Regions from separate parts of the Devosia sp. Micro-HW1 genome, predicted to be linked through region 3. Evidence: predicted binding sites of a transcription regulator. Region 3 holds the regulator's gene; each other region holds the start of a gene.
The links. The regulator LexA, encoded in region 3, represses DNA repair genes until DNA is damaged. The targets are predictions, from matches to a motif close to TGTTCNNNNTGTGTTCNG.
Positions count from the first base shown of each region.

Region 1: MQW79_RS12360 (ImuA family protein) is a predicted target of LexA. The motif match lies at 4,499-4,516, and genes of this name have one in related genera.
Region 2: radA (DNA repair protein RadA) is a predicted target of LexA. The motif match lies at 2,290-2,307, and genes of this name have one in related genera.

Region 1 is NZ_CP094375.1:2,587,730-2,593,877, reverse strand. It holds gene MQW79_RS12390 (cytochrome b) at 1-344, shown strand, start outside; gene MQW79_RS12385 (serine hydrolase) at 665-2,041, opposite strand; gene ppa (inorganic diphosphatase) at 2,110-2,640, opposite strand; gene MQW79_RS12375 (universal stress protein) at 2,736-3,185, opposite strand; gene MQW79_RS12370 (hypothetical protein) at 3,292-3,861, shown strand; gene MQW79_RS12365 (tellurite resistance TerB family protein) at 3,858-4,301, opposite strand; gene MQW79_RS12360 (ImuA family protein) at 4,532-5,338, shown strand; gene MQW79_RS12355 (Y-family DNA polymerase) at 5,223-6,148, shown strand, end outside.
Region 2 is NZ_CP094375.1:132,237-138,384, reverse strand. It holds gene alr (alanine racemase) at 1-1,099, shown strand, start outside; gene MQW79_RS00615 (DUF1697 domain-containing protein) at 1,329-1,895, shown strand; gene radA (DNA repair protein RadA) at 2,359-3,765, shown strand; gene MQW79_RS00605 (CvpA family protein) at 3,883-4,512, shown strand; gene purF (amidophosphoribosyltransferase) at 4,630-6,120, shown strand; gene MQW79_RS00595 (SDR family NAD(P)-dependent oxidoreductase) at 6,120-6,148, shown strand, end outside.
Region 3 is NZ_CP094375.1:520,034-526,181, forward strand. It holds gene MQW79_RS02385 (2-dehydro-3-deoxygalactonokinase) at 1-94, opposite strand, end outside; gene MQW79_RS02390 (IlvD/Edd family dehydratase) at 389-2,197, shown strand; gene lexA (transcriptional repressor LexA) at 2,395-3,111, opposite strand; gene MQW79_RS02400 (molybdopterin molybdotransferase MoeA) at 3,229-4,431, opposite strand; gene moaC (cyclic pyranopterin monophosphate synthase MoaC) at 4,428-4,907, opposite strand; gene trpC (indole-3-glycerol phosphate synthase TrpC) at 4,907-5,719, opposite strand; gene trpD (anthranilate phosphoribosyltransferase) at 5,716-6,148, opposite strand, start outside.

The DNA.
Region 1 (6,148 bases), 1.8 Mb from region 3:
TGGCCGGCATGAGCAAGCCGCAGGAATGGGCTGCCCGCATCGTTCATGCGGGGCTCTATCTCGCCATCCTCGTCATGGTCGCTTCGGGCATTGCGACCCTCATTCTCAGCGGCGGTCCCGGCGTGGTTTTTTCCGGCGGTGACCTGCCCGATTTCGACGACGTGCCACCCTTTGAGGCCCATGAACTGGTGAGCCGCCTGCTCATCGGCCTCGTCCTCGCCCATATCGGCGCCGCGCTGTTTCACCAGTTCGTCAAGCGCGATGGCCTGATCGGGCGGATGCTTGGAGCCCGCCCGCCAGGGCAAGTCCCCCCGGTGGAGGGTTTTGAGGGGAGAAGGCCATAGGCGCGATGGCCGAATGGCGGGATAGGCCGGATGCACGGCGCTTGGTAACGCCGGTTGCCTGATCAGGTCTGCCCATGACGGCGTGGCGGTATCGCCTTCTCTCCACACCGTCACCACCGGGCTTGTCCCGGTGGTCCATGCGAAGCATCAGCAAGGTGGATTGCCGGGACAAGCCCGGTAATGACGATGGAAATGTCTTCTCCGCACAGGTGAGGAACTCTCGGTCGGCTGCGACACCATCGTCATGTGTGGGAAGGCAAGCAGTGCTTGGTGACGCAATCGCCTGTGACCTCGGAAGGGGTGTCTTCGGCCCCAGCGACTCACTCCACCTTCATCGCCGGCATCTGCTGGCCGTTCTGGAACAGCGTCAGCGACCTAGCCTGGCCGTCCACCACGTCAAACTCCACCTGCGCATCCACCACGCGATAGAAAAATTCCGTCTCGCTTTCGGGAAACAGCTCGAAGCGGTTTTGCCCGGTGATCTGGGCGAAGAGACGCTCATTCTCGGCGGTGACAGTCATGACCACGCCGGGCGCCAGGAGGTAGTCGCCTGCATATAGGGGCAGCACGGCGGGATCGATTTCAACCACTTCGCGCGTTTCCGGCTGTTCATTGAGCGGCATGGCCGGATCGATGAGGTGCATGCCGATATCTTCGATCCCTGATGGGGTCACCATATTGGACAGCACGACGACGCCGCGGCCGCTGTCGCGCTCAATACCGGCAAAGCTGCGGAAGCCGCCGGTAATGCCATTGTGCCAGACAATTTCGCCCGAGCCGGTCGGGGTAATGAACCACCCCAGTCCAATGGCTTCGTCGCCACCCGCCGGGCGGGTGCGGGCCAGCATGGTCTCGAAGGCCGGGGCGAGCGGGGTTTCGACCTGGCCGCTGGCGGCGGCGATGAACTTGGCGAGGTCGCTGCTGGTGGTGAGCAGGCCCCCCACGGGGGAGAAGGCGTCAAAATCCCAGTGCGGCACGGCGGTCCCGGTGACGTCATGGCCGGTGGCCATGTCAGGCGCTCCGGCGCCGGTCAGGGCAAGCCGGGTCTCGGTCATTTCGAGCGGATCGAGAATTTCGGTCTGCAGCAGGCTCGCATAGTCCTTGCCGCTCACATGCTCGATGGCCTGGGCCAGGAGCGCCGTACCAGCATTGGAATATTCGAACTCTTCGCCAATCGGGCGGGTCAGCGCATAGTCGGCCAGCCACTCCATCAGAGCGTCGCCATCATAGCCGGAATAGGGATTGTCCAGCGCCCGTTCCATCAGCTCCGGTGGCAGCGGTGGCAATGCGGCCGAGTGGGTCGCCAGGTCGAAGGCGGTGATCGCCCGGTCTTCCCATTTCGGCAGCACCGTGCCTTCGGGCAGATAGTCGGTCAGTGGTGCGTCGAGGTCGATTGTCCCCGCATTGACCAGCTGGGCCAGCAGCAGGTTGGTAAAAACCTTGCTGATCGAGCCGGCCTCGAACAGGGTGTGCTCATCCACGGGCCGCTCGTCATCGGCGCCCCATTGGCCATGCGAGACAAAACGTGTCTCGCCATCGGCAATCAGGGCCACTGCCATGCCGATATTGGCTTTGTCGCGGTCGATCCGGTCGGCGAGAATCCGTGCCACATCGGTCGTCGGCGGGGGCGCGGCTTCCTGCGCCAGGACGGGCAAGGCGAGGAGCGCCGAGGCGGCGAGGGCGGCGAAAAACTGCATAAAAAGGCCTCCGGCAGTGTAGGGTCATGTTCCTACAACGCCGGAGGCCACGATGGGATCAGTGCGACTTAAGCGCGCTTGGCCATTTCGATGGAGTCGAGAATGACCTTGCGGGCATCGGCGAGGTTGCCGATCCGGTCGATCTTGGCCCACTTGCCGGGCTCGAGATCCTTGTAGTGGGTGAAGAAGTGCTTCACGCGCTCGAGCTGGATTTCCGGGAAATCCTGGATGTCCTGGATATTGTCATACATGCGGGTGAGCTTGCTGACCGGCACGGCGATGATCTTTTCGTCCTGACCGCCATCGTCTTCCATGAACAGCACGCCGACCGGCCGCGAGCGCACCACCGCGCCTGGTACCAGCGGGCGCGAGTTCATGACGATGACGTCGAGCGGGTCGCCGTCGCCGCACAGGGTGTGGGGCACAAAGCCGTAATTTCCGGGGTAACGCATCGGCGTATAGAGGAAGCGGTCGACGAACAGCGCGCCCGATTCCTTGTCGATTTCATACTTGATGGGCTCGCCACCAAGCGGCACTTCGATGATGACGTTGAGGTCGTCGGGCGGGTTCTTGCCGGTCGGGATCGCGTCGATATTCATTTTCACAACTGCCGTGAGGAGGGGATGGTTGTCGCGGGCCGTTCTGCCCACAAACCCCTCCAAACGCAAGGCACAATAGCGCCGCAGCCGGTCTGCTATTTGACCACGAGCACGGCAATGCTGGACCGGGCCAGCACTTCGGCGACCTGGCTGCCCAACAGCAAGCGATTGAGCCCGCGCCGTCCATGCGAGCCCATGACGATCAGGTCGACACCCTTTTGGCCGGCAAGTTCGAGAATGCCGTCGGCGGGGCGGTGGCGCGGCAGGTGCAGGGTCTCGGGCGTGATGCCGGCCTCCTGTGCTCTGTGGCGCGCCTTGGCCAGGAGGTCGGCGGCCTCGCTGGCATAGGCCTCTTCGAGCCGCGCGACGATGGGACCGGCATCGATCGTGCCAAAGCCGCCCGAACCAATGCCTGTCGCCACCGGGTCGGTGGCCGTCAGGATGGTGAGACTGGCGCCATTGAGCCGGGCAAGCTCCAGCGCCGCATCGAGCGCCTTGCTGGCCTGGTCCGAGCCGTCAGTGGCAACGAGAATGGTCTTGAACATGGGTCCGGTCTCCTTGTTTGGCGCAATCTGGCATGGTCATCATGGCGGCAAATTGATCTGGATCATCCTTTTCTGACGCCAGATTAACGCGAGGAGGGTTTCGGTCGTGCCAAAGGTTAACAGTCTGCTAGCAAATTCGCTTCTGGCAACGGTCATTCTGAGCGTTCCGGCCATGGCCCAATCCGGTTTTGTCAGCGCCTATACCGACCTCAATCTCGACCTGGATTGCCTTGTGCTGGAGGCCGATGATTTCGGCGTGTCCTGGTCCTGCCCGGGCTATAAGGGTTTTCCCCTGATGGTGGAGGAGGGTGACCTGCGCTTCTCCTTGCGCTACGGTTTCGAGCCGAAGAAAAATAGCGCAGGATTTCAGACACTTCCGCCCTTCAACCGGCTGGGCGAAAAGCTCGAATGGCGGCTTTCCAATGCCTCGGGGCGCTGGTTTCCAGTGGCCACGATCGTGCGCTATCACACCGCCCATCCCGAGACCGGCGAGGATTTCGGCCAGGTTCTGGTGGTCAGCCAGATTGCCGAGGGCAATAGCTGTCACATCGCCTATGTCGATGCCCGCGCCAATGCCCATGCCAACGAACTGGCCCAGCAAGCCGCTGATAAGGCAGGCGAATTCGATTGCCTGACCGACGAGGTCGAGATCATCGGAGACTTCGAGGCGTACTAGTCCTCGGTCGAGCGGCCGCGAATCTGGTTGCGCAAAATGGTCCTGTCGCGGCTCGAAACGCCGATCAGTTCGGCAATGCGCCAGACCATGTTGTCTTCGAGCTCGTGGTTCTTGCCATCGGCAAAGACCACGGTCCACATCATGCGGATGATCTCGATCCGGTCACCCATGTCGAGCTGGGTCAAGCCACTGGTAAACTTGTAGAAATCTACTGCCTCGGCGTCGCGCCGCGCGGCTTCCCGCACCAGCTTGTCGACGGCGGTTTCGTCGAGGTCATAATGGTCCATGAGCGCGCCGCGGATGGCCTTGCGTTCATCGTCCTGCATGGAGCCATCCACCGCCGCCAGATGCACGAGCAGGACCGCGACGGCCAGTTTGGGGTCGTGCAGGTCGGCCGGCGCCTCGGGCTTTCCGAAAAGGCGGGTCAGGGCCTCGAACATGGCGTCAGCCTCCGTCGGGGTCGGGCGAAAATGATGGATGCAAGCCGGGAGGCAGGCACCATCAGACTTAGCGATAAGAGGCGGTTTCTCAATGGGTTTTGTGTCCCGGTCGCGCGATCTTGACCGGGGCTGATGCAGCCGGGCCACACCGAAGAGGCGCAAAAGGGACTCGACTCTTCCCGGATTCGGAGTCTAGATGTTCCCACTTTGTTCACGTAGTTGGTCGCCCCATGCAGCCCCCGAACCAGCAACAGCGCCTAGCCGCGCTGCGGGATGTCATTGCCGATATCGAGCGCAAGCCGGCTCTGGCCGAAGCGCGGGCCCGCGTCTCGGACGAGGGGGGCGGGTTCCCGCTTTTGCCGGGCGGCCTGCTGCAGGAGGTGTGCACCGATGCCGTGCGCAATGGCGCGGCGAGCCTGGGTTTTGCGCTGGCACAGGCCAAGGCGCTGCTGACGCCCAGGCGCATGGCCGTGCTCTACCTGCAGCTGGAGCAAGATGCCCAGTTCTTCGGCCTGCCCTATGGCCCGGGGCTTGCCAGCTTCGGTTTTGACCCGGCGCAACTGGTCATCGTGCGGGCGGCCGATATGCGCGACCTGCTCTGGGTTGCCGAGGAATCCCTGGCCTGCCGGGCTGTTGCCGGGATCGTGGCCGATATTGGCGGCGTGCCCGAGGCGCTCGATTTCACCGTCAGCCGGCGCCTCAGTCTCCGGGCGGTCGAAGGCGGCACGTCGCTGTTTCTGTTGCGCTACGGGTCGGACCGTCAGGCCAGTGCGGCGCATCTGCGCTGGCGGCTGATGCCCGAGAGCTCAGGCAAGAGACCCTTTGACGAGCGCGCACCAGGTCGGGCGCGCTGGGGGCTCAAACTCGAAAAGGGACATGCGGGGCAAAAGCACAGCGAGTGGATCCTGGAGTGGACAGGAAATGAGTTCAAAACCATACCAGGCCGGTCTTTTGACCGGCACCAGCCCCAGGCTGGAACGTCGCTATCTCTGTCTCCATCTGCCCTCCTGGCCAACAGATTATCTCAAACGGCGTGATGCCGGCCTGCAATCGCCCCTCGCTCTTTACGAAAGGATCAGGGGCGGATTGCGCCTTGCTGCGCTCGACCAAGAAGCCTCGGCACAAGGCCTGCGCATCGGTCAGGCGCTGGCCGATGCCAGGGCCATTGTGCCTGATCTGACCGTGCTCGAACAGGATAGGGACCTGCTGGTTGCCGCCTTCGCCGATTTTGCCGACTGGCATTCCAATGCCAGCCCGCTGGTCGCCGTCATGCAGGACATGGCCCCGTTCGGCGATCTGGTCCTCGACATTACCGGGGTAGCGCATCTGTTCGGCGGCGAAGCGGAGATGCTGCGCATGCTGCTCAAGCGTCTGCGCAACCTCAACTATTCCGTCTCCGGCGCGATTGCCTCAACCATTGGCGGCGCCTGGGCGGTCAGTCATTTCGCCCGCAGCACGGTGGTCGACCCGCGGCACTTGGGCGCGGTGCTCGATGACCTGCCGGTGGCGGCGCTGCGGCTCGAGGAGGCGCAGATCGGACTGTTGGCACAGATGGGCCTCAAAACCATTGGCGCGCTGCGCCAGCGCCCGCGAAAACCCCTTTTGGCGCGGTTCGGGGCGTCGCTGATCCTGCGCCTCGACCAGGCTTTTGGCGATATCGAGGAACGGCTGACTCCCCGCCTGCCAGCGGCTGAACATTTCGTCGAGCGCAAGTTCTTCGAACCGATCTCGACCCTTGACGACGTGATGCTGACAACCGAGGGGCTGGCGCTCGACCTCTCCCAGATGCTGGAACAGGAAGAGATGGGGGCCCAGAGCTTCCACCTCTTCCTCTATCGCGTCGATCA
Region 2 (6,148 bases), 390 kb from region 3:
ACTGAGCATCGATCTGGGGGCCCTGGCCCGCAATTGGCGAGCCCTGGACAAGGTGAGCGCCGGTGCGCTGACGGCCGCCGTGGTCAAAGCCGACGCCTATGGCACCGGCATCGACATGGCATCGAAGGCGCTGCATGCGGCAGGCGCCCGCTTCTTCTTCGTCGCCACGCCCGATGAAGGCATGGCGGTGCGGGCCGCGGTGCCCGACGCCCATATCTTCGTGCTCTACGGCCTCTATCCCGGCGCCGCCAATCTCTACATCCGGCAGAACCTCATGCCGGTGCTGTCGACCATGGCGATGCTGGACGAATGGCTCGCCAAGTGCGTGGAGCGCAACGAGGCCTATCCCAGTGCCTTCCATTTCGACACCGGCATCAACCGCATCGGCTTCCGGCTCAACGAAGCGGGTCTCGTACGCGAGCGGATCGAAAAGCTCGGCTATGCGCCGCAGATGATCATGAGCCACCTGGCCTGCGCGGACCAACCCAGCCATGAGAAGAACCGCACCCAGCTGGCTCTGTTCGGCTCGGTCATGGCGCAGTTTCCCGGCATTCCCGCGTCTCTGGCCAATTCGGCGGCGCTGATGACGGGACGCGACTACCACTTCCAGATGGTCCGCCCCGGCATCGCGCTTTATGGCGGCCGCGCCGTCAATGGTCGCAAGAACCCGATGCAGCCGGTCGTGACGCTGCACGTGCCGATCCTGCAGGTGACCGAGGGCCGGACCGGCGAAACCGTCGGCTATGGCGCAACCTATACGCTCAACCGCAATTCCAAGCTCGCCGTGCTCGGCTATGGCTATGCCGATGGCTACTTCCGCTCGATGTCGGGCACCAATGCCAGGCCGGGCGGGAAAGTCGTCATCCGAGGCAAGATCTGCCCGGTGATCGGCAAGATCTCGATGGACCTCACCGTGGTCGACGTGACCGAGCTGGGACAGGACCTGCCCGTGGCGGGCGAAGGCGCAGAGGTTCTGGGCCTCACTCTCGGCGTTGACGACCAGGCCGATGCCGGCGGCACGATCGGCTATGAAGTTCTCACGAGCCTCAAGGGACGGTATAACCGCATCTATGTGGGTGACGGGCGGCTGCCGGAGTAGTGGCAGCTCCGACCTTATGGTCACAGTGGCTCCCCCATCCGAGTTCCGCCCTCGGGTTTGACCCGAGGGCCTGTCGAAACGACAGCGAACGTTAAGAGTGGTCCTCGGGTCAGGCCCGAGGACGGCACGGTGGGTGCTTTGAACAGCGCGCCCATCACCCCCTTCTGGTTTTTGTCGCGGCGGCGGTCTTTCTGCTAAGTTTCCTGGCGCTCATAGACGAGGAATCGCCATGGCCAATTCCCCTGACCTCTACGTCATCCTTCTCCGTGCCATCGGCCCGGTGACGCACAAGCTCATGGGCATGGCACAGTGGCGGGAAGCCTCGGCAGCAGCGGGCTTTGTCGATCCAGTGACGGTGCTCAACACCGGCAACATGATCGCTGGCTTTGCCGGCACCGACCGGCAGGCGACGGCGACCATGACGGCGGTGCTGAAAGGGTTCGGACTGGGCGACAATGTCGTGCCCGTGCTGCGGCGCCCCGCCCTTCTCCGGCGGCTCCTCAAGGCCGACCCGGTACCCGAGGCTGCGCGGGAGCGGCCGAGCCAGACCGGGGTCTACTTCTTCGCCGATCCGTCACCGGACTTCTCCTGGCTCGACGCCTACGAGGGGCCCGAGGATGTGCATATCGTCGACAAACACCTGGTCGTGGATTTTACCCGCGACGTGGCCCAGGCGGGCAAGCTGATCCGGCTGATCGACAGGAATTGCGGGACCAACACATCGCGCAGCTGGAGCAGTCTTACAAAGATTGCGGCGGCGAGCGCGTCAAGGCACCCCCACCCAACCTCCCCCTGAAACAGGGGGAGTGCCAGTTTGCCTCGTTGTCGTTGTGCACGCCGGCCGGTCCCTCCCCACCTTCAGGGGAAGGTCAGGTGGGGATGTTCCTCCAATAGACTTATCCCCCCTCCCAAAACCTCCCTCATACTCCTCCCATCAGCCGGGTGGAGATGGGGTTGCAACGATCAACCGTCCGGCGACAGTCGGGAGCACCCTGAATCGTTACGGGGTGTGGGTCCGGAGATGGGTTGGGACAGCAATGTCCTCCCTAGCGAAACTCCCTGCCGGAAATCCTGACGCCCCGAGGCGTCTTGCGCCTCACTATACTAAACCTCAGGAGGCGAATACCGTCTCGGGGCTCCATCACGTGCTGCAACCGCGACGCCGCTGGCGCGCGGGCAAAGGCATATCCAGTTCTCTTTTTGTTCTTGAATGCTGAAGCGTCCGCCGCTACAGCTTGGGCATTGTAGGGGCGGAACACTTGGCCAAAAATCGATCTCAATTTGTCTGCCAGTCCTGCGGCGCCGTCACGACCCGCTGGGAGGGCCGGTGCGGCGCCTGCGGCGAATGGAACACCATTGTCGAGGAACTGACCGATTCCGGCGTCGGCGCTGGCCCAAAGGCCGCCAAATCCAATGGGCGACCGGTCAATCTGGTCCCGCTGAGCGGTGAGACCGAGAGCGCGGCACGCGTCGTGACCGGAATCGCCGAACTCGACCGCGTGACCGGAGGCGGGTTTGTGAAGGGCTCGGCGCTGCTGGTGGGTGGCGATCCGGGCATCGGCAAGTCGACACTTTTGCTGCAGTCGGCAGCGGCGCTGGCGGCCAAGGGCAAGCGCGTCATCTATGTGTCGGGCGAAGAGGCGGTGGCGCAGGTGCGCCTGCGCGCGCAGCGGCTGGGCCTTGGCGAGGCCGGCGTGCTGCTGGCGGCCGAAACAAATGTGGAAATCATTCTTGCGACGCTCGAGAACGGCCCGCCGCCGGATCTCGTCATCATCGATTCCATCCAGACGCTGTGGACCGACCGGGTGGACTCGGCGCCCGGCACGGTGACGCAGGTGCGCACCTCCGCCCAGGCGCTGACGCGCATGGCCAAGAAGAGCGGCGCAGCGGTAGTGCTGGTGGGCCACGTGACCAAGGACGGGCAAATTGCCGGGCCGCGCGTGGTCGAGCACATGGTCGATGCCGTGCTCTATTTCGAGGGCGACTCGAGCCACACGTTCCGCATCCTGCGCGGGGTGAAGAACCGCTATGGCGCGACTGACGAAATCGGCGTCTTTGCGATGACCGAGCGCGGGCTCGAACAGGTGGCCAACCCGTCGGCGCTGTTCCTCGACCAGCGGGACAAGGATGCCGCCGGTTCGGCGGTGTTTGCCGGCATGGAGGGGACGCGGCCGCTGCTCATCGAAATCCAGGCGCTGGTGGCCCCCTCCCCGCTCGGGACGCCGCGCCGCGCCGTGGTGGGCTGGGATTCGCAACGCCTCTCCATGGTCCTGGCTGTGCTCGAGACCCGCTGCGGCGTACGCATTGGGGCCAATGACATCTATCTCAACGTCGCCGGCGGGCTGAAAATCAACGAACCGGCGGCGGACCTCGCCGTTGCTGCAGCGCTGATCTCGTCACTGACCGGGTCGGCGCTCCCAGCCGATGCGGTCTATTTCGGTGAAATCTCGCTGGCGGGCGGCGTGCGCCCGGTGGTGCATGGCGCGCTGCGGCTGCGCGAGGCAGAAAAGCTGGGCTTTGGCTCGGTAGTCACGGGCAAGCTGGGCAAGGCCGACCGCTCCAACGGGCTTGAGGTCACCGAATATGCGCAATTGAGCGACATGGTCAGCCGCATTGCCGCCCAGGGCAAGCGTCCGATCCCGGAACCGGAGCCCGAGGGGTGGTAAACAAAGTGTTTCCGGGGAGATCGCGCCTGACTCTGTCGGCTACCCTTGGCATTGCGACGCAAAGCCGCTAAAGGTCCAGCAAAAGCCGGTCAGGCGAGATAAACAGGGCAAGACCATATGCTGACTGCGTTCGACGTTGCCGTAGGTGTGCTGGTGCTGATTTCAGCGATCCTGGCCACCGCGCGAGGCCTCACCCGTGAAGTGCTGTCGCTCGCGACATGGGCCGGTTCGGCTGCCATCGCCGTCTATATGTGGCAGTATCACCCCGAAATTGCCCGCCAATACGTGGCTGAGCCCGTCATCGCCGACATCGCCACCGTCGTGGTGACGTTCATCCTGGCGCTGATCGTGCTGCACCTGCTCACGATGCGCATCGCTGATTTCGTCGTCGACAGCCGCATCGGACCGATCGACCGTACGCTTGGTTTCGTCTTCGGCGTGCTGCGCGGCGTGCTCATCGCCATCGTGGTGACCATTTTCGGCCTTTGGCTGCTGCCCAACAATCTGCCCGACTGGGCTGCACAGGCGCAGTCCCTGCCCTATCTGCAGAATATGGGCGAGACACTTATTTCCATGCTGCCAGAAGGCCTGGAGCAGCAGGTGAACGATATTCTCCAGGGTGGCGGCGCCAACCTGACCGACGACCCCGACGCTCCGGCCGTACCGCTTGAAGGCGCGCCCGAAGCCGACGAAGGCGGCACTGTCGATCCGACCGATCCGGTGGTCGACCCCGCTCCCGGGGCCTAAAGAGACAGAGCGCGGAACCCGCTTCCGCCGCAGACCTGCCGACCGCTGACGTCATTGGTGGCCGGCAGGAAAAAGCGCTATCTGGCGCACACGCATATTTTCACACGGAGCCCCCCGGTGACCCATATCAGCGATGACGATTTCGATCTCAATGGCGACACGCTGCATGAAGAGTGCGGCGTGTTTGGCATTTTGGGGCATGACGATGCCTCGACGCTGACCGCGCTGGGCCTGCATGCCCTGCAGCATCGCGGCCAGGAAGCCGCCGGTATCGTCAGTTTCGACGGCCGGCAGTTTCACCAGGAGAAGCGCATGGGTCTCGTGGGCGACCACTATACGGACCCTGCCGTGCTGGCCAAACTGGCCGGCAGCATTGCCATTGGCCACACGCGCTATTCGACCACCGGCGAAGTGGCGCTGCGCAACGTGCAGCCGCTGTTTGCGGAACTGGAAGCGGGTGGCATTGCCATTGCCCATAATGGCAATTTCACCAATGGCCTGACCCTCAGGCGCCAGATCATCGCCACCGGCGCCATCTGCCAGTCGACGTCGGACAGCGAAGTGGTGCTGCACCTGATCGCCCGTTCGCGCCACTCCTCGACCACCGACCGCTTCATCGACGCCATCCGCCAGATGGAAGGCGGCTATGCCATGCTGGCCATGACCCGCACCAAGCTGATCGCGGCGCGCGATCCTGTCGGCATCCGCCCGCTGGTGATGGGCGAACTCGACGGCAAGCCGATCTTCTGTTCGGAAACCTGTGCTCTCGACATTGTCGGCGCGAAATATGTGCGCGACGTCGAAAATGGCGAAGTCATCATCTGCGAAATCCAGCCCGACGGCTCGATCACCATTGATGCGCGCAAGCCGGCCCGCAAGGCGCCCGAGCGGCCGTGCCTGTTCGAATACGTGTACTTTGCCCGCCCCGACAGCATGGTTTCAGGCCGCAGCGTCTACAAGGCGCGCAAGAACATGGGCATGCACCTCGCCAAGGAAGCGCCGGTCGAGGCCGACGTGGTCGTGCCGGTGCCCGATGGCGGCACACCGGCGGCTATCGGCTATGCGCAGCAGAGTGGCATTCCGTTCGAGCTTGGCATCATCCGCAACCACTATGTGGGCCGTACCTTCATCGAGCCAACCCAGCAGATCCGTGCCTTTGGCGTGCGGCTCAAGCACTCGGCCAACCGGGCCGAAATCGCAGGCAAGCGCGTCGTGCTGATCGACGATTCCATCGTGCGCGGCACGACTTCGGTCAAGATCGTGCAGATGATCCGCGATGCGGGCGCCACCGAAGTGCATATTCGTGTCGCCAGCCCGATGATCTTCCATTCAGACTATTACGGCATCGACACGCCGGACCCGGACAAGCTGCTGGCCAACCAGTATGGCGATCTCGACGCCATGTGCCGCTTCATCGGCGCGGATTCGCTGGCCTTCCTTAGCATTGACGGGCTCTATGAGGCAGTCGGCGGCGAGAAGCGCAATGCGCAGGCGCCGCAGTTTACCGACCACTATTTCACTGGCGACTATCCGACGCAGTTGACCGATCTGCACGGTCGCACCATGAGCGATCCCAAGCAGATTTCGCTGCTCAAGGAAGCGGGTTAATGACTGACAATACCGAACTGGCCGGCAA
Region 3 (6,148 bases):
CCGATGCCACCACGGCACCGTCGCTGGCTATACCCCATGCGCGCAGGTTGGATGTGCCCCAGTCCACCGCGATCCATGAAATTGTGTCGTTCAAAGTCGTCCTCGCTCCCGGTCGGGCTGATTTGCGCGCGACCCTAAAGCTCAGCATCGCCGCTGGCCAGACCGATTCCACCCGCGCCCTGCAATAGCGCAAAGGCCAGGTCTCCACCCGTCCGGTGGTAAGCTGGATCGGTGCGGAAGACAGATTTCCACCATACTATCAGCGCACCTTTCCGATTTGTATGATTTTTTGGCTGTAACCCATTCACAGCGCCATAGACCGTGATAGAACAGCGCAACCAAGGCCCTCACTTCCGCATACCTGGCGGATCAGCAAGGAACAGGCAAGATGACTGCAAACAATGGCGCCACCGGCGGCCGCAAGCTGCGCTCGCGCGCATGGTTCGACAACCCTGACAATCCGGATATGACCGCGCTCTATCTCGAGCGCTACATGAATTTCGGTGTGTCGCGTGAAGAACTGCAGTCCGGCAAGCCCATCATCGGCATTGCCCAGACCGGCTCTGACCTCAGCCCCTGCAACCGTCATCACATCGTGCTGGCCGAGCGCGTCCGCGAAGGCATTCGCGAAGCGGGCGGCATCGCCATCGAATTTCCGGTCCATCCGATCCAGGAAACCGGCAAGCGCCCCACCGCCGGCCTCGACCGGAACCTTGCCTATCTCGGTCTCGTCGAAGTTCTCTACGGCTATCCGCTCGATGGCGTGGTGCTGACCATCGGTTGCGACAAGACGACCCCGGCCATGCTGATGGGTGCGGCCACCGTCAATATTCCGGCCATCGCCCTCTCGGTCGGCCCCATGCTCAATGGCTGGCACAAGGGTGAGCGCACCGGTTCGGGCACGATCGTCTGGAAGGCCCGCCAGATGCTCGCCGCCGGCGAGATCGACTATCCCAAGTTCATCGAGCTGGTGGCGTCCTCCGCACCCTCGACCGGCTATTGCAACACCATGGGCACGGCCTCGACCATGAACTCGCTGGCCGAAGCCCTCGGCATGCAGCTGCCCGGTTCGGCCGCGATTCCCGCGCCCTATCGCGACCGCCAGGAAATGGCCTGGCGCACCGGCAAGCGCGCCGTGGAAATGGTGCACGAGGACCTCAAGCCCTCTGACATCCTGACCAAGGAAAACTTCCTCAACGCCATCGTGGTCAATTCCGCCATTGGCGGCTCAACCAACGCGCCGATCCACATCAACGCCATTGCCAAGCATATCGGCGTCGATCTCAACATCGATGAGTGGCAGCAGCACGGTCACAAGGTGCCGCTGCTGGTCAACCTGCAGCCGGCTGGCGAATATCTGGGTGAGGACTACTACCATGCCGGTGGTGTCCCCGCCGTGGTCAACGAGCTGATGGCGCAGGGCCTCATTCATGAGAACGCCCCCACGGTCAACGGCAAGACCATTGGCGAGAACTGCCGCACAACCACGATCGAAGACGACAAGGTCATCCGGCATTTCGACAACCCGCTGAAGAAGGAAGCCGGCTTCCTCGTGCTGCGCGGCAATCTTTTCGACAATGCCATCATGAAGACGTCGGTCATCTCGGCCGAGTTCCGTGACCGCTATCTCTCCGATCCCGCCCATCCGGGCATGTTCGAGGGCAAGGCTGTGGTCTTCGACGGCCCCGAGGACTATCACAACCGCATCGATGACCCGGCTCTCGAGATCGACGAGCACACGCTGCTCTTCATGCGCGGCGCTGGCCCGATCGGCTATCCGGGCGCTGCAGAAGTGGTCAACATGCGGCCGCCGGCCTACCTCATCAAGAAGGGCGTCTCTTCACTCGCCTGTATCGGTGACGGCCGCCAGTCGGGCACGTCAGGCTCGCCCTCGATCCTCAATGCCTCGCCTGAGGCGGCGGCCGGTGGCAACCTTGCCATCCTCAAGACCGGTGACCGGGTGCGCATCGACCTTAACAAGGGCGAAGCCGACATCTTGATCTCGGCCGAGGAAATCGCCAACCGCCGCGCGGCGCTGGAAGCGGAAGGGGGCTACAAGTTCCCCAGGCACCAGACCCCGTGGCAGGAAATCCAGCGTGGCCTCGTCGGGCAGCTGGGCGACGGCGCCATCCTCAAGCCCGCCGAAAAGTACCAGCGCATTGCTCAGACCGAAGGCCTGCCGCGCGACAACCACTAGGCATGTCCGCCTAGGCGGGAACACCCGGCCAGACGTCGCCACCGGGCTTGGCCCGGTGGTCAGTGCCTCTACAAGTGGGATTGCCGGGACAAGTCCGGCAATGACGATGCAAACGCAGTGACGGTGTCACTCCCCAAGCCAAAAACCAAAAGGCCCGCCAGTCGGCGGGCCTTTTCCAATTTCCGGGGGGAAAGGGGTCAATACTTGCGCAAAAGCCCAACGAGGCGGCCCTGCACCTTGACCCGGTCTGGCGGGAAGATGCGGGTTTCGTAGGCCGGGTTCGCGGCCTCCAGCGCCACCGTATCGCCCTTGCGGCGGAGACGCTTGAGGGTCGCTTCCTCGTCATCCACCAGGGCAACGATGATCTCGCCGGTCGAGGCGTGTTCCTGCTTCTTGATGAGCACGGTATCGCCATCGAAAATGCCGGCGTCGATCATGGAATCGCCGCGCACTTCAAGGGCATAATGTTCACCGGCGCCGAGCATTTCGGGCGGCACGGCAATAGTATGGGAATGGGACTGGATGGCCTCGATGGGGGTACCAGCCGCGATGCGGCCCATCACCGGGATCGAGACCGGCCGCGCATAGTCCTCGCCACCGGCATTACCGCGGGCAGGGGGGCTCGCGACCTTGCCCAGATTGCCCTCGATGACCGCCGGCTCGAAGCGTGCCTTGCGGCCGCCGAGCGATGGATTCATCGAGTCAGGGAGCTTTACCACTTCCAGCGCCCGGGCACGGTTCGGCAGGCGGCGGATAAAGCCACGTTCCTCGAGCGCCGTGATCAGCCTGTGGATGCCGGATTTCGATGCCAGATCAAGGGCATCCTTCATTTCGTCGAAGCTGGGGGGAATGCCGCTCTCCTTCATCCTTTCATGGATGAACATCAGCAGCTCGTGTTGTTTGCGTGTCAGCATCGGCCCCTCGGTCCAGAATCGGAACATAGACGGAACGACCATACATGTTCCAGTTATGTTCTGCAATGCCCTCTGCCGGATCGGGGCCTGGACGGTTCACATGAACGCGATTGTAGATCAGAATCCGTCGATGCTACTGACTTCAACAAGCGTTCCGGCAGGCTGACCGGGGTCGTGCTCAGGCTGGACAATGAGCAGGTCAGCGGAGGCCAGGGACGAGGTGTGGCCGCTGTCCGTCTGGCTGATCGGTTCGGCCAGAGGGCCCGTCTCGCCATGAACGAGTTTGGCACGCATGAAATGGCGGCGAGCGGTGTTGGGCGGCGTGGGACCCGCAAGCGGCAGACGCAACGCGTCTGGTTCGGCGTGACCCAGGAAGGCACGCAGGGCCGGCTTGATGAAGACGAGTGCCGTGACCATGGCCGAGACGGGATTGCCTGGCAGTCCGAACACGAGAGTCTTGCCGCGCACGCCAAACATCAGTGGCTTGCCCGGGCGCATGTTGATCCGCCAGAAATCCAGCGTCACGCCGAGTTCTGCCAGCACATCCTGAACCAGGTCATGCTCGCCCACCGATGCGCCGCCGGTGGTGATGAGAAAATCCGGCTCGTCGGCGAAGGCGGCGCCGAGTCTGGTGCGCAGCGCATCGACAGTATCAGGGACAATGCCGTGATCGGTCACCGCTTCCGCATAGGGCGCCAGCATGGCGCCGAGCCCGAAACTGTTGGAGGCGACGATCTGGTCCGGCCCCAATGCACTGCCGGGGAGCACGAGTTCGTCACCGGTTGCCACAAGCCCGATCCGAGGACGCCTTGCCACGACGAGCTCCGGCGCGTTGGCCGCAGCCGCCACCGCGATCTGCATCGGCGTGAGGCGGGTGCCAGCCGGCACCAGCACCTGGCCGGTCGCAAAGTCGTTGCCCTTCGGCCTGACGCTGTGGCCAGGCCGGGCAGGGGCGGTGAACCGCACACGGTCGCCTTCGCGCACGGCCTCTTCCTGCATGATGACGGTGTCGGCCCCTGCAGGAACCGGCGCGCCGGTGAAGATCCGGATTGTCTGGCCGTGACCGACCGTTCCTGCAAAGCCGGCCCCGGCCTGCGACGTGCCGACCACATTGAGCCAGGAGCCCTCGGCGACGTCGGCAGCACGCATGGCATAGCCGTCCATGGCGCTGGCGTCGAAAGGTGGCTGGTGGTGCTGCGCCACGAGAGGTTCGGCCAGGACCCGCCCAAGGGCCGCCGCAATGGACACGCGCTCCGCCTCGGGGGCGGAAACTCGTCCCAGGATGGCCCTCAGGGCATCATCGACGGGGAGCAGACTCATGGCGCGCGCAAAAAGTCGCCCGACTTGCCGCCGGACTTTTCGACGAGGCAGAGATCGGAAATGACCATGGCCCGGTCTATGGCCTTGGCCATGTCGTAGAGGGTGAGCGCCGTAACGGAAGCAGCCGTCAGCGCTTCCATTTCCACCCCGGTCTGGCCGGTGGTTTCGGCCGTGGCGAGAATGAGAATTGAGCCGGGACCATCGCCCTCGATTTCAACACTCACCTTGGTGAGCGGAATGGGATGGCAGAGAGGGATCAGCTCACTGGTTTTCTTGGCCGCCATGATCCCGGCGACGCGGGCGACTGCGAGCGCATCGCCCTTCTTGAGGCCCCCACCAAGAATGTTGGCGATTGTCGTCGCCTGGCCGGAAATCCGCGCTTGCGCCACGGCCTTGCGACGCGTAACGGCCTTGTCACCGATGTCGACGATATGGGCCTCGCCCTTCTCGTTGAGATGGGTGAGGCCGCCGGACATCAGCGCACCGCTTCCGGAGCGCCCATAAGCAGCGTGCGGGTGGCGGCGACAACGTCGTCCTGCCGCATCAGGCTCTCGCCGACGAGGAAGGTGCCGACATTGCACCGCTCGTCGAGCATCTTGACCTGCTCGTAGGTGACAATGCCGCTCTCGCTCACCAGCAGCACGCCGTCTGGCACGCCGGCGGCGAGGTTCACCGTGGTTTCGAGCGTCGTCTCGAAGGTGCGCAGGTTGCGGTTGTTGACGCCGATGAACTTGGCATCGAGCGCCAGCGCCCGATCCAGCTCGAGCTGGTCATGCACTTCCACCAGCGCGTCCATGCCCCATTCTTCGGCGGCATCGAGCAGATAGCGGGCGACGTCGTCGCCCACGGCGGCGAGGATGATGAGGATGCAGTCCGCGCCCCAGGAACGGGCTTCCGCCACCTGGTAGGTTTCGAACAGGAAGTCCTTGCGCAGCACCGGCAGTTTCGTCGCGGCGCGGGCTTCAATCAGGTAGCTTGGCGAACCCTGGAAGCTGGGCCGGTCGGTAAGGACGGAGAGGCATGCCGCGCCAGCCGTTTCATAGGCGCGCGCGATCTCGGCCGGATGAAAATCGGGGCGGATCAGGCCTTTTGACGGGCTGGCCTTCTTCACCTCGGCGATGAGGGCAAAATCGCCCCGGGCGCGCTTGTCCTTGATGGCTTTGACAAATCCACGGGGCGGCGGCTGGTCGTGAGCCTCGGCGACGACTTCCGCCCAGGGGCGCATGCTCTTGGCCGCGGCGATTTCTTCGCGCTTGTAGATTTCGATCTGCTTGAGAAAATCGCTCATGATGCATGTCCGTTCGATACGGCGACGAGGCGGGCGAGCGTCGCCTTCGCCTTGCCGGTGTCAATGGTTTCGCGGGCCAGGGCAATGCCGTCCTCGATGGTCGCGACCTTGTCGGCCACCAGCAGCGCCGCCCCGGCGTTCAGCAGCACGGTGTCACGATACGCGCCCGGCGCCCCCTCGAACAGCGCCACGATGGCGGCCGCATTGTCGGCGGGCTCACCACCCAGCAGGTCCTTGGGATCAGTCAGCTTGAGGCCGACGCGTTCGGGATGGATTTCAAAGCTGCGCAGGTCGCCATTGGCGATCTGGGCGACGAAATTGGGGCCCGAGGTGGAAAGCTCGTCGAGTCCCTCGCTCGAATGCACCACCCAGGCCTTGATGGCGCGGTTGGCCAGCAGCGCTGCCGCGACAGGCTCAACCCATTGCTGG